Regions from separate parts of the Streptomyces sp. NPDC002490 genome, predicted to be linked through region 3. Evidence: riboswitches for the same ligand, from Rfam matches in the RefSeq annotation. Region 3 holds a riboswitch; each other region holds the start of a gene.
What was found. A riboswitch is a leader RNA that binds a small molecule or an ion and turns the genes downstream of it on or off. The one in region 3 is predicted to bind cyclic di-AMP.

Region 1: another riboswitch for cyclic di-AMP. It lies ahead of ABT092_RS14845 (M23 family metallopeptidase); the one in region 3 lies ahead of ABT092_RS12975 (LysM peptidoglycan-binding domain-containing protein).
Region 2: another riboswitch for cyclic di-AMP. It lies ahead of ABT092_RS29245 (M23 family metallopeptidase); the one in region 3 lies ahead of ABT092_RS12975 (LysM peptidoglycan-binding domain-containing protein).
Region 4: another riboswitch for cyclic di-AMP. It lies ahead of ABT092_RS15970 (M23 family metallopeptidase); the one in region 3 lies ahead of ABT092_RS12975 (LysM peptidoglycan-binding domain-containing protein).

Annotation. Positions count from the first base shown of each region.
Region 1 is NZ_JBEOWM010000019.1:98,912-102,110, reverse strand. Features, by position in the region: gene ABT092_RS14850 (GntR family transcriptional regulator) at 139-852, opposite strand; gene ABT092_RS14845 (M23 family metallopeptidase) at 1,095-1,886, opposite strand; cyclic di-AMP (ydaO/yuaA leader) riboswitch at 1,898-2,061, opposite strand; gene ABT092_RS14840 (M16 family metallopeptidase) at 2,510-3,199, opposite strand, start outside.
Region 2 is NZ_JBEOWM010000077.1:9,845-13,043, reverse strand. Features, by position in the region: gene ABT092_RS29250 (PP2C family protein-serine/threonine phosphatase) at 1-777, shown strand, start outside; cyclic di-AMP (ydaO/yuaA leader) riboswitch at 1,071-1,215, shown strand; gene ABT092_RS29245 (M23 family metallopeptidase) at 1,226-2,332, shown strand; gene ABT092_RS29240 (aldo/keto reductase) at 2,534-3,199, shown strand, end outside.
Region 3 is NZ_JBEOWM010000016.1:74,058-77,256, forward strand. Features, by position in the region: gene eno (phosphopyruvate hydratase) at 1-18, opposite strand, end outside; gene ABT092_RS12975 (LysM peptidoglycan-binding domain-containing protein) at 435-1,193, opposite strand; cyclic di-AMP (ydaO/yuaA leader) riboswitch at 1,197-1,385, opposite strand; gene ABT092_RS12980 (transglycosylase family protein) at 1,561-2,685, opposite strand; gene ABT092_RS12985 (cytochrome P450 family protein) at 3,032-3,199, opposite strand, start outside.
Region 4 is NZ_JBEOWM010000021.1:93,990-97,188, reverse strand. Features, by position in the region: gene ABT092_RS15985 (helix-turn-helix domain-containing protein) at 1-243, shown strand, start outside; gene ABT092_RS15980 (DUF6126 family protein) at 240-419, shown strand; gene ABT092_RS15975 (tyrosine-protein phosphatase) at 444-1,241, opposite strand; cyclic di-AMP (ydaO/yuaA leader) riboswitch at 1,740-1,858, shown strand; gene ABT092_RS15970 (M23 family metallopeptidase) at 1,861-2,865, shown strand; gene ABT092_RS15965 (SGNH/GDSL hydrolase family protein) at 3,069-3,199, shown strand, end outside.

The DNA of each region.
Region 1 (3,199 bases), on a different contig from region 3:
TCGCTTTCCGTCACACCGGCGGATGCATCGGCCCGATCGTCAGAGAATTCACTTCCCTCGCCTTCGGCACGCACGGCACCGAAATGAAGAGTGAATTCCTACGGCAATCCCGCCTCCTCCTTTTCTACCGTCCCCGTGTTACCGGGACGCACCCGCCGTGTTGACGGAATGTTTCCCCGCCCGCGTGCCGGCCGCCGCCCCGTCGTCCCCCGGCCGGTGCGGGAACCGGCGGCGACGGGCCACCATCGCGCCGATCTCGCGCTCGGTGTGGGCGGCCATCAGGGTGCCGGCGCGTTCCGCGTCCCCGCGGGCCACCGCGTCCACGAGGACTCCGTGCTCGACCCACTGCTCGGCCGGTCGCGCCGCCGGCTCGACGGTGTACATCCAGGTGATCTTGTGCCGGAGCTGGGTGAGCATCGCGGTGAGCCCCTGGCCTCCCGAAGCCTGGTCCAAGGTCTCGTGGAACCAGGTGCCCAGCGAGCGGAGTTCCTCGCCCGTGCCGTTCTCGGCCCGCTCCCGCCCCAGCCGCACCAGACCGCGCAGCACCTTCAGGTGGGCTTCGGTGCGCCGCTCGGCGGCCCGGGACGCCCCCAGCGGCTCCAGCAGCCGGCGCACCTCCAGCAGATCGGCCGCCTCCCGTTCGGTCGGCCGGGCGACGCAGGCCCCGGCGTGCCGACGGGTGACCACGAACCCCTCGGCCTCCAGGGTGCGCAGCGCCTCGCGCACCGGCACCCGGGAAACGCCGTAGCGACGGGCCAGCACTTCCTCGGTGAGGCGGCTCCCGCATTCCAGGACACCGCTGACGATGTCATCCCGAATGGCCGAGCACACCGCCGTGGCGGGAATACTCACGATCGGACCTCCGCTTTATGTCCGCACACCGCGGTCGATCGACTCTGATTCGATGACTCTATTGCAGTACGCGGAATTTTCCGACCCGCACGGGAATTCCTCACACCGATGGGACGGCCGCCACGTATCGAACGGACGGACAGGCGGGCGGGCGGGCCCGGACGTGCGGAAGGGCCCCGGCGGGTGGCCGGGGCCCTTCGGTGCTCACGGTGTCGACGGAACGTTCCGCCGGAGCGGGTGGGTCAGAGGTTGACCCCGTGGCTGCGGAGGTAGGCCAGGGGGTCGAGGTCGGAGCCGTAGTCGGCGCCGGTCCGGGCCTCGAAGTGCAGGTGCGAGCCGGTGACGTTGCCGGTGGCCCCGGCCAGTCCGATCTGCTGCCCGGTGGTGACGGCCTGGCCCGCGAAGACGGCCACCGACGAGAGGTGGGCGTACTGGGTGTAGGTGCCGTCGTGCATCTTGATGACGACGTTGTTGCCGTACGCGCCGGCCCAGCCGGCTTCGACGACGGTGCCGTAGCCCACGGACTGGACCGGGGTGCCGGTGCTGGCGTGGAAGTCGATGCCGGTGTGGGTGCCGGAGGACCAGATGTTGCCGCCCGCTCCGTAGGACGTGGAGACGTAGCTGCCGGCGATCGGGCTCACGTAGGTGTTGAGGCGCTTGCGCTCGGCCTCGCGGGCGGCGCGTTCCTGGGCCTCGCGCTCTTTCGCCGCCTCGGCCTCGGCCTGCCGCTTCTGCTCGGCGGCCCGCAGCTTGGCCTCCGCCTCGGCCAGCTCCATGGCGGCGGCCTCGTCGGCGGCGATCTGCTGGGCGGCGGCCTGGGCGTCGATCTCGTCGGCGACGGCGTCGCCGATGGACACCGTCTTGGTGAGGCCCGTGTCCTCCAGCGAGGACGGCTCCTGGGCGGCCAGGGCCGGTGAAGCGAGGGTACCGATGACACCGGTCGTGGTGAGGGTGGCGACGCCGGCGACGTTCGCGGTGGTCCGCGAGATGCGCGTGGGGCGACGGTGCTTACCGGTGGCACGGGTGAACGCCATGAAGTGGCTGTCCTTTCCTTCCCTCTCGCCTACCGGGTTAGCTGACGGGTTCGGAGCAGGAAGGTCTCCTACGGACCCCCTCCGCGTGGCGACGGGCGTCCGATTCACCCCAGGGACGGATCGGGTCCCCGGCTCCCCTGGCTCGCACCGTACGGGGACTCGGCGATGACTGTCCGGTGCCGCGACTGCGGCGTACCGCACGACGGACAGCCGCCCCGACGCTACGGGGAGGATCTTCGGTACGACAAACGGAACGGCCGTTTTGTAGCGCACGCCACACCGCGGACCGCAACCTCCCGCCCTTTCGGGACATCCGTCCCACACCGCACTCCTGACGGAACGACACGACGGACCCCCTCGCGGGGTACGGTCCGGAGCGCGTCGCGCCGGTACGGCCGCGGCCCTTGCCGTCCGGTGTCCGCGGCGCGCGGAGACGGCGGACGGGCGGGAATCCGCCTCCGCCCGGTACCGCCTGAGCCGCCGTCCGCTCGGTCACCGGCTGCGCCCGCTGTTCGACGCCGCCCCCGCCCGCGTGGTCGCCACCGCACCGAGCGACTGCCGAGCGGGTGTTGAGCCACCGTGCGGGCCCGCGGGCCGCAAGGGGTCCGCGGGCCCGCACGCGGTCAGCCGGTCACGACCGTGACCTCGCCGATGCCCAGGGCGCGCACGGGCTCCTCGATCTGCGCCGCGTCACCCACCAGGACCGTCACCAGCCGGTCCACCGGGAAGGCGTTCACCGCGGCCGCCGTCGCCTCCACGGTGCCGGTGGCCGCCAAGCGCTGGTACAGCTGCCCCTGGTAGTCGTCGGGGAGCCCCTGCTCGACCTGGTCGGCGAGGGTGCCCGCGACGGCCGCGGCCGTCTCGTACTTCAACGGGGCGACCCCCACCAGGTTCTGCACGGCCACGTCCCGCTCCGCGTCGGTGAGCCCTTCCGCGGCGAGAGTGCGCAACACCGTCCACAGGTCCGTCAGCGCGGGCCCGGTGGACTCGGTGTCGACGGAGCCGGAGATGGCGAGCATCGCCGCCCCGGTGCCCTCCGAGGTGGAGCGCAGCACCTGGCCAAAGGCCCGCACCCCGTAGGTGTAGCCCTTCTCCTCGCGCAGCACGCGGTCCAGCCGCGAGGTGAGGGTGCCGCCCAGGCAGTAGGTGCCCAGCACCTGCGCGGGCCACACCCGGTCGTGCCGGTCGGCACCGATCCGTCCGATGAGCAGCTGCGTCTGCACCGCGCCGGGGCGGTCCACGATGAACACCCGCCCGGTGTCGTCGGCGGTCACCGGCGCAACGACCCGGGGGGCCGAGGGGCTGCCGGTCCA
Region 2 (3,199 bases), on a different contig from region 3:
CGGCTCACCCGCCGCAGCAGTGCCCGGCTGGCCTCGGCCCGGGAGGTCGCGGAGGCGGCCCAGCGGGCCGTGCTGCCGGAGCCCGCGGCCCGGATCGGCGGCTTCGACATCGCCGCCCGCTACGAGGCCGCGCAGGCCGACGCGTCCATCGGCGGTGACCTGTACGCGGTGCAGGACACCCCGCACGGGGTCCGGCTGGTGGTGGGTGACGTGCGGGGCAAGGGGATGGGCGCGGTGTCGGCGGTGGCGGTGCTCATCGGGGCCTTCCGGGAGGCCGCGGAGCAGGAGGCGACCCTGGAGGCGGTGGCGGGTCGGCTGGAACGCGCCCTCGCCCGGGAGGGGGTGCGCCGGCGCGAGGTCGACGACTTCGAGGGGTTCACGACCGCGGTGCTCGCCGAGCTGCCGCACGGTCAGGACGTGGTGCGGATCCTCAACCGGGGGCATCCGACACCGCTGCTGCTGGTCCCGGACGGGGGGCTGACCGTGGTGTTCCCGCGCCGTCCGGCACTGCCGTTGGGCATGCTCGACCTGGGGGTGTGGCCCGACTCCTGCGACCAGGTGGACTTCCCGCCGGGGACGACCCTGCTGGTGTACACCGACGGACTGTCCGAGGCCCGGGACGGGCGGGGGGAGTTCTTCGATCCGGCGCGGTGGCTGCGGGGCCGGGCCTTCCCCGGCCCGGAGGAGCTGCTGGCCGCCCTCACCCAGGAGGTCGTCCGGCACACGGGCGCGGGACCGGAGGACGACCTCGCCATGTTGGCGGTGCGACGGCCCTGACGCCCCCGGCGGCGGGGGCGGTGCCCCGCCGTCCGGCGGCCTCCCATCAGCCCCCTCACCCCCTGTAGTCACGGCTTCGCTTTCCGATAACAACTGAGTATCCGTCAGGGAAAAAAGTGCCTCGCCGAGGAATATTGTCCGACCGCCAACTCGCCCGTATCCGCCCCTCCGTGTCCTGATAAGTCCCTGCTGTGAGCGCTAACGATCACTCGGAAGCGCTTGGAATCCGAGCCCCGGGTCTATTAACGTTCGATAACGCAGCGCGGTCGTCCCAGCCGTCACAGAGGCGGCTCCGTGCGCACGCGCCGAATCCCGCGAGGGAACCGGGGAACCACCACCTTGGGGTGAATCGGGCCGCCTTCTCGTGAAGGCGACCCGTAGGAGACCTTCCTGCTCCGAACCCGTCAGCTAACCCGGTAGGCGAGAAGGAAGGAAGGAGTACGCCTCAGTGGCGTCCAATCGGCCTGCCCCCGAAGCCCCTCACGCATCCACGACCGTCGAGGACGGGACCCATTCCCCCTACCAGCGGGTGTACGGCCCCGAGGTCACCGAGGGCGAGGCGCGGGAGGTCTGGAACCCCACCGCCGACACCGTCCGACCGGTGCGCGGTCGCCACCGCGTCGCCAAGCAGCGCGGCGGGCTCGCCCGCAGCTCCACGGTCCTGGGCGTCGGCGTCATCGCCGCGGTCGGCGCGGGCGGCATCGCCACCGCGCAGGGCGGCAAGCCCCCCATCAAGATTTCGATGCCCGACCTCGACCTCGGCTCGATCATGCCCGGGGACTCCGCCGAGGAGCCCCAGCAGAAGGCCGCCGCCACCCCCGCCGTGGCCCCCCTGACCGGTGCCGGCGTCACCACCGCCGACGCCGCCCGGGGCGCCACCGACGCGGGCGAGGCCCTGCGCACCCGCATCCTCCAGCAGGCCGAGCAGCAGCAGGACCAGGCCGAGGCCGCGGCCCGCGCCGCAGCCGAGAAGGCCGCCGTGAAGAAGGCCGCCGAAGCCGCCGCCAAGGCGGAGGCCAAGGCCAAGGCCAAGGCGGAAGCCGAAGCGAAGGCCAAGGCGAAGGCCAAGGCCGAGGCGGAGCGCAGGAAGGCGGAGGCCGAGGCGAGGGCCAAGGCCGCGCAGGCCGAGAAGGAGCGCCTCGCGAAGCTCGCCAAGAGCTTCACGCTCCCCCTCTCCTCGTACACGCTGACCTCCTCCTACGGGCAGTCCGGTGCGATGTGGTCCTCCGGCGCCCACACCGGCCTCGACTTCGCCGCCGGCGCCGGCACCCCGCTGAAGGCCATCGGCAGCGGCACCATCACCCAGGCCGGTTGGTCCGGCTCGTACGGCTACCGCACGGTCCTCACCCTCGACGACGGCACCGAACTCTGGTACGCCCACCAGTCGTCCATCGGCGTGAGCGTCGGCCAGAAGGTCACCACCGGCCAGTTCATCGGCTCGGTGGGCTCCACCGGCAAGAGCACCGGCGCCCACCTGCACCTGGAGGTCCACCCCGGCGGCGGCGCCGCCGTCGACCCGGCCGCGTTCCTGCGCGGCAAGGGCCTCAGCCTCTGACCCTCCCGGGTCCGCGGCCCCCGTACCCACCCGTCACCCCCACCGGCGCCCGGCGCACCTCCGCACGCGGTCGTGCGCCCGGTTCCGCGACGGGTGTCCCCCCACACCGCGAGAGCGCCGGCGGACCGGGTTCGTCCCCTCGACGCACCAGGTCCGCCGGTCCGGGGAAGGCGTTGCCGGCCAGGGGTGTTGACTAGCACCATGACCACTCTGCGCCCGCTCGGTCCGTCCGGCCTCGACGTCTTCCCGCTCGCCCTCGGCGGCAACGTCTTCGGTTGGACCGCGGACACCTCCCAGACCTTCGCCGTGCTCGACGCCTACGCCGACGCGGGCGGCAACTTCCTCGACACCGCCGACGCCTACTCCGCCTGGGCGGACGGCAACCGGGGCGGCGAGTCCGAAACCCTGATCGGCCGGTGGATGGCCGCCCGCGGCAACCGCGCGGACGTCGTCGTCGCCACCAAGGTCGGCTCCCACCCCGACTACAAGGGCCTCTCCGCCACCACCGTCAAGGCCGCCGCGGACGCCTCCCTCACCCGGCTCGGCACCGACTACATCGACCTGTACTACACCCACTTCGACGATGTGACCGTGCCGGTGGAGGAGATCGTCGGCGCCCTGGACGACCTGGTCCGCGCCGGCAAGGTCCGGGCCGTCGCCGCCTCCAACATCAGCCCCGAACGGCTCCAGGAATCACTGGACTTCTCCGACCGCGAGGGACTGGCCCGCTACGCGGTCCTCCAGCCCGAGTACAACCTCGTCGCCCGCGACAGCTACGAGGGCACCCTCCAGCAGGTCGCCTCCCGCAACGGGCTCGCGGCCGTGCCCTACTTCTCGCTCGCCGCGGGCTTCCTCACCGGCAAGTAC
Region 3 (3,199 bases):
GACGTCGATGGACGGCACGAGCATCTCCTTCTGGGATGTGACGCGAGTATGCGGGGCCGGTGGTCCCGCCGCCCCTGAGCCTAACGGCCCCGGGGAGGTCGGCCACTCGGCCGCCCGCCCTGTGGACAAACGGAAACCAAATTGTTCCGTCCGCAAACAAATGGGTGCCCGGGGCTTCACTTGAGCCCCGGGCGTGTCGGATTTCCGGGGGCTCCCGGACACACCTCCGCCCCGGCGCGGGGATCGTGCACCGGGGCGGACTGACCCGAGGGGACGGGTCCCGGTCGGGCCGGGGCGCGGCTCGACCGGGGGGTGCGGCTCGCGGCCGGGGCGGGCCGGAGCCTGGGGTGGTCCGAACGGCCGGGGCGTGCCCGGCCCCCGGCGCACGCACCGATGGGGCGGCGCGGCGGCGGGAGCGGGTCCCCGGCGCGGGGTCAGGAGAGGTGGAGCTGCTGACCCGGGTAGATGAAGTCGGCGTCGTCGATGATGTCGTCGTTCAGCTCGAACAGCCGCTGCCAGCCGCCCTTGACGCCCTCGGCCGCGGCGATGGCGCTCAGGCTGTCGCCCCGGACGACCTTGTACTCGCCGTCGCCCTTCTGCACCTTCTTGCCGGTGGGGGTCTGGACCGTCTTGGCCGGAGCGGCGGGCTTCGCCTGCGGGGCCGGCTGCGCGGGCTGGGCCGCCGGGGCGCGGTCCTGGGTGCGGGCGGCGCGCTGCTCGGTCTGCTGCTTGGGTGCGGCCTGCTGCTGCGGCGCGGTCTGCTGCGGCTGGGGCTTGGGGGCGGCCTGCTGCTGGGGCACGGCGGCGCCGCCGCCGTAGGGGGCGTTGGACAGGCCGACGCCGCAGCTCGGCCAGGCGCCCTTGCCCTGACCCGCGAGGACCTTCTCGGCTATCTCGATCTGCTGCGCCTTGGAGGCCAGGTTGGCGGTGGGCGCGTACTTGGTGCCGCCGAAGGCGGCCCAGGTGGAGGCGGAGAACTGGAGGCCGCCGTAGTAACCGTTGCCGGTGTTGATGGACCAGTTGCCGCCCGACTCGCACTGGGCGACGCGGTCCCACTCGGCGGCGGTGGCGGCCGACGCGCTGGTCGCCGTCATCAGCGGGGCGGCCACGGCCGCACCGGTCACACCCGCGACGGTGACGATTCGGGTGGCCTTGCCGGGCTTGCGGTGCTTGCCCTTGCCGGAGAACAGCATGAGTCATCCCCTCACCGACGCCTACGAGGTGAGCTGTCGGGTTCGGGCCGAGTGAGTGCCCGGCCGCGCCTGACGCGCGGCTCCACCCCTAGCCGTCCGGTGGCCCGTCGGGAGTCCCGTTTCGACTCCCGAGGCCGGCCCGTTCGGCGCTTACCTTGGTTCCCCCGCTCCTGCCAACGGCGCTTCACGCGACGACTGGTCCCGAGCCACCGTCGGCAGGATTCGGCGTGACGGCGATCGGTGTCCGCATCGGCGAACGGCACTGACCGTATGCATGGGCGGGGGTGAAACTCAAAGCCATGGACGTCCGATGAGACCCATGTCTCACTTCCACCCCACGCGCCAAATTAGGACATTAGGTGTCGAACTACTGCTTCTTCTCGGGCTTTTCGGGCGCCAGGTCGAGGCTCTGACCGGGCACGATGTGGTGCGGGTCGCCCCCCACGGTGCCCTTGTTGCCGTCGTAGAGCGCGGCCCAACCCCCTTCGACGCCCTGGGAGTCGGCGATGGCCGACAGGTTGTCACCGGACTTGACGGTGTACGAGGCGTCCAGCGCCTCCCGTTCCGTGCTGCGGGAAGCGTGCTTGCCGATGCTCTCCTCGCTCCGGGAGGCGGTGGCCTCCTCGGTCGCCGCCTCGCCCCGGTGACGGCCGGTGCCGGCGTCGACCTCGGCCTCCGCCGCGCCCGCTTCGGTGGCGCCGGTGGTGCCGGACGGTTCGGTCGAGGGCGTCGCACCCGGCTCGCCGGACTCGGTTCCGGTGCCCTCGCCCGGGGTCTGACCGGGACTCTCCGTACCGGGCGAGGACGGAGCGGTCGGATCGGTCGACGGCGAGGAGCCGGGGGTCTCGGAGGAGCCCTCGTCCGGCGAGGACGACGGGGAGTCGGAGGGCGAGGCCGGCGACGAGGGGGTGGTGCCCGAGGAGCTCGGCACCTCCGAGGGGTCGGTGGTGGGCGCCTTGGACGCACCGGACTCGTTCTCCGGCTTCGGCCGGTCGGCGGTGGAGAGGGAGGCGTCCGTCTTACCCGAGGTCACTCCGGCCGACACCCCGTCGGAGACGCTGCCGCTCTTCTTGCCGGGCTGCACCGGACCGCCCGGGTCCACTTCGGCCGCCGGGCCGCCCTTGTCGAGCCCCACGGCCGCACTGCAACCCGGCCATGCGGCGGGTCCCTGCGCGGCGAGGATGCGCTCGCCGACCGCGATCTGCTGGGAGCGGCTGGCCTGGTCGGGGCTGACCGCGTAGGAGAGGCCGCCGTGCTTCTCCCAGGCCTCCTGGCCGATCTGGAGCCCACCGTAGAAACCGTTGCCGTCGTTGGCGCTCCAGGCACCGCCGCTCTCGCACTCCGCCAGCCGGTCCCAGGTCGCGGCCTCCGCCGCGCTCGCACCCGTGGCGCCCAGCAGCGGCAGGGCGATCGCGGAGCTGGTGACCCCTGCCGCGACGACCAGAGCGGGGGCCTGACGGGGGCGTCGATGACGACCGTTCCCGGAGAGCATGCGGTGGCCTTTCGTGCGACAACGGGGACCGACCCGCGGCGGTTGGAGGCCGCCGAAGTCGTCGTGAACGTAACCGGAGTCGAACGCTTGTCACAAGTTAATGCAGCGCAGATCACGCGAACATCACGGATGTGATGTCACATCAACACCACTCGTCACGGAACTCGCTCCCCTCCCCTATCTGGGGGACGGCCCGACCCATCGGCCACCGGGCGACAACTCCCCTGGCCAACAAGCGGGTTGACACGTCGGCGAGGCGGTTGACGCCGTTCCCGACCGGTATGCACCCGGTGCGGAACACCTACGGATACCCACCGGAGTGCACCCCGTCGGGCGGAATGCCGCCTCAGCGCGGGGTGAACCGGACCGGCAACGTCCGTAGCCCGCGCATGATCAGACCCCCGCGCCAGCGCAGTTCCTCCGGAGCCGCGGCCAGTTCGAGGTCCGGCAACCGGCGTAGCAGGGTGGCCAGCGCGGTCTGCCCCTCCAGACGGGCCAACGGAGCGCCCAGGCA
Region 4 (3,199 bases), on a different contig from region 3:
GTCCACCCGGGCGAAGAGTGGCTGTACGTCCTGTCCGGGCGGTTGCGGCTCAGGCTCGGGGACAGCACCCACCTCCTCGGCCCCGGTGACAGCGCCCACTTCGACTCGCTGACCCCGCACCGGATCGGCGCCGCCGACGAGGACGGCACCGACCTCCTCTTCGTGCATACCCTGTTGCAGAGTCCGACCGCCGCGCTGTGCCTCGGCCCGGCGGACGGCCACACCCCGGGAGACCTCCGATGACCGAACCCGTACCCCCCACCGACCCCGCGGCGCCTCCGGTCGCCCCGCGGACCTCCACGCCCCGCATGGAGGACAAGATGCCGCCGAGCATCTGGATCCGACTGGTCATCTACGTCGCGGTCGGCCACCTGGTCGCCGCCTTCATCTGGCTGCTGTTCGAGGTCGGAGCCAAGTGACCCCGCCGGCGGCCGGGGACCGGCTCAGTCGAGCAGCCGTCCGCGCAGCCGCTCGCGCAGCCCGGGGGTGAGACCGAGGGCCCGGCGCAGATAGGTGTCGGTGTCGCCCCAACATCGGTCGATCGTCTCGAAGGCGGCCGCCAGGTACTCGACCCGGGCGTCGAAGAGGGGGCTCAGCAACTCCATGGCCTCGGGCGCGGAGCCGTCGACGGCGTCCGCGTCGCGGCGCACCCGGTACCGCCGGTGCGCCGCGTTGGACTTGAGGTAGTCCTCCTCGATCGCGCTCCGCTCGACCCCGAGGGCCAGCAGCGCCACGGCCACGGTGAGTCCGGCCCGGTCCTTGCCCGCGGCGCAGTGCAGCAGGGCGGGCACGCTGTCCTCGGCGAGCGCGTGCAGCACCCGGGCGTGCTCCGCCGTCCGCTGCTCGATCATGACCCGGTAGGACGTCACCATCTGGTCGACGGCGCGCCCCCCGGCCAGCAGGGCGCGGAGTTCGGTGAGGTCGCCGTTGCGCACCATGTGCCAGAACGCGGCGCCGTCGGCCGGGTCGCTGAGCGGGATGTTCACCTGGCGCACCCCGGGGAGCTCCACGTCGTGGCCGTCGAGGGCGCGGTCGGCGTCGTTGCGGAAGTCGAAGACGGTGTGCAGACCGAGCGAGTCGAGGTACCGGCTGTCCCGTGCCGTCGCGCGGGCGAGGTGGCCGCTGCGGAACAGCACCCCGTGGCGGATCCGGCGACCGTCCGCGGTCGGCAGTCCTCCCAGGTCCCGGAAGTTGCGCACGCCGGTCAGTTCGGGCTCGGTGGATGGGATCTGCTGCGTCACGGGGCTCCTCCGGTTCCCCCGCCGGCGCCGTCGGACGGCGGGCCGGTTCAGACGATACGACATCACATCGTCCGACAATCGGGATGTGATGGGCTTTTCTTGTGAAACACGGAGGGCGAGCCCTGGCCTCTATGTCCTGCAATGTGCATTTTCATAGCGTTCGCGAATCTTGGTGGTCCTCATCCCAACTGGGCCGGGAATAAAGCCGCCTGGGGAAGCCGGTCGTGACCGGGATCATAGAGGTCACCGAACGTGGTGGCCGGCCGTGCTCCGCCTGCCGTCCACAGCCCGGGAATTGAGTTCCGCGGCCCCCGCCGTCGTCGACGCAGGGTGACCGGGAAATCCCGCAAGGATCAAGGAATACCTGGTCATCGACGTGCTCGCGGTTGTCCGGGCCGTTCCGGCTCGCTTAGCGTCACGCTCACTCCGGGCGGACGCCGAGTCCTGCCACCGTCCGGCACCCACCGTCGTACCGACATCGGCAGGAGCGGGGAACCCACACGCAGTACGCCGAGTCCGGGCGACCGGACCGGCTCGGGGTGAAGCCGCGCGAGCGCGGCCGGGCACCTCCCGCCCGAATCCGACAGCTCACCTCGTAGGCGCCGGAGAGGAACGCACCATGCCCGCGACGGGTAAGCACCGCCGTCCCACGTCCGCCCGGCTCGTCCGCGCCATCGCCCTCACCGGGTCCGGTGGCGCGGCGGCCCTGGCGCTTCCGCTGATGGGCGCCGCCCAGGCCCACGCCCAGGCCGGGGAGGCCGCCCCCGCCCCCAAGGGCTCCGCCGCCGTCACCGCCCCGGCCGCCCCGCAGGCCCCCGCGGAGCGGACCGCCACCCCCCGCGCCGAGGTCACCACGTACTCCGTGAAGATCGGCGACCACCTGTCGAAGATCGCCGACGAGCAGGACGTGCGCGGCGGCTGGCAGCGGCTGTACCAGGACAACCGGGCCGCGGTCGGCGCCGACCCGAACCTGATCCGCCCCGGTCTGGAGCTCGCCATCGGTGCCCCGGCCGCCGCCCCGCAGTCCGCCGCCCCGAAGCAGGCCGCGCCGAAGGCCGCCGCGCCCGAGGCCCCGGCCCCGAAGGCCGCCCAGCCCCAGGCGCCCGAGGTCCGGCAGGCGGCCCCCGAGAAGGCACCGGCTCCGAAGCCCGCCGCTCCGAAGCCCGCCGCCCCGAAGGTCGCGCCCGCGGCGGCCGAGGCGCCCGCCGCCGCGAACGCCTCAGGCTTCACCCTGCCGGTCGCCAGCGGGGTGGGCACCCCCTACCGGGCCTCCGGCAGCATGTGGTCCAGCGGCTACCACACCGGCGTCGACTTCAGCGTCCCCGCCGGCACGCCGCTCAAGGCGGTCGGCCCGGGCACCGTCGTCTCGGCGGGCTGGGCGGGCGCCTACGGCAACCAGGTGATCATCCAGCACGCCGACGGCAAGTACTCCCAGTACGCCCATCTCTCGCAGCTCGGCGTCAGCGCGGGACAGTCCGTCTCGGGCGGCCAGCAGATCGGCCTCGCCGGTTCCACCGGCAACAGCACCGGGCCGCACCTGCACTTCGAGATCCGCACCTCGCCGACGTACGGCTCCGACATCGACCCGCTGACCTACCTGCGGTCCAAGGGCGTCTCCGTCTGATCCGTCCGGCGACCCGCCGGGAGCTCCCGCACGCGGGGCCGCATCCTCCGATGCGGCCCCGCGTCGCGCTGTACGGGCCTGGCCGTTCCCCTATTCCCGTGTCGTGCCGGTCGACCGCATGGCCTTTCTCACGTCCCGTCAACCCCCTGGAAGGCATTGTTACGGTGGCGTAGGTCACGCCGGGCGAGGAAGGATGGGTCGATGTGACAGCAGAGTCGACGTTCCTCCCCCCTGACGGCATCCGGTCCTACGCAGCGCTCGGCGACAGCTTCACGGAGGGCGTCGGTGACCCCGGGCCCGACGGATCGTTCGTGGGCTGGGCCGACCGGCTGGC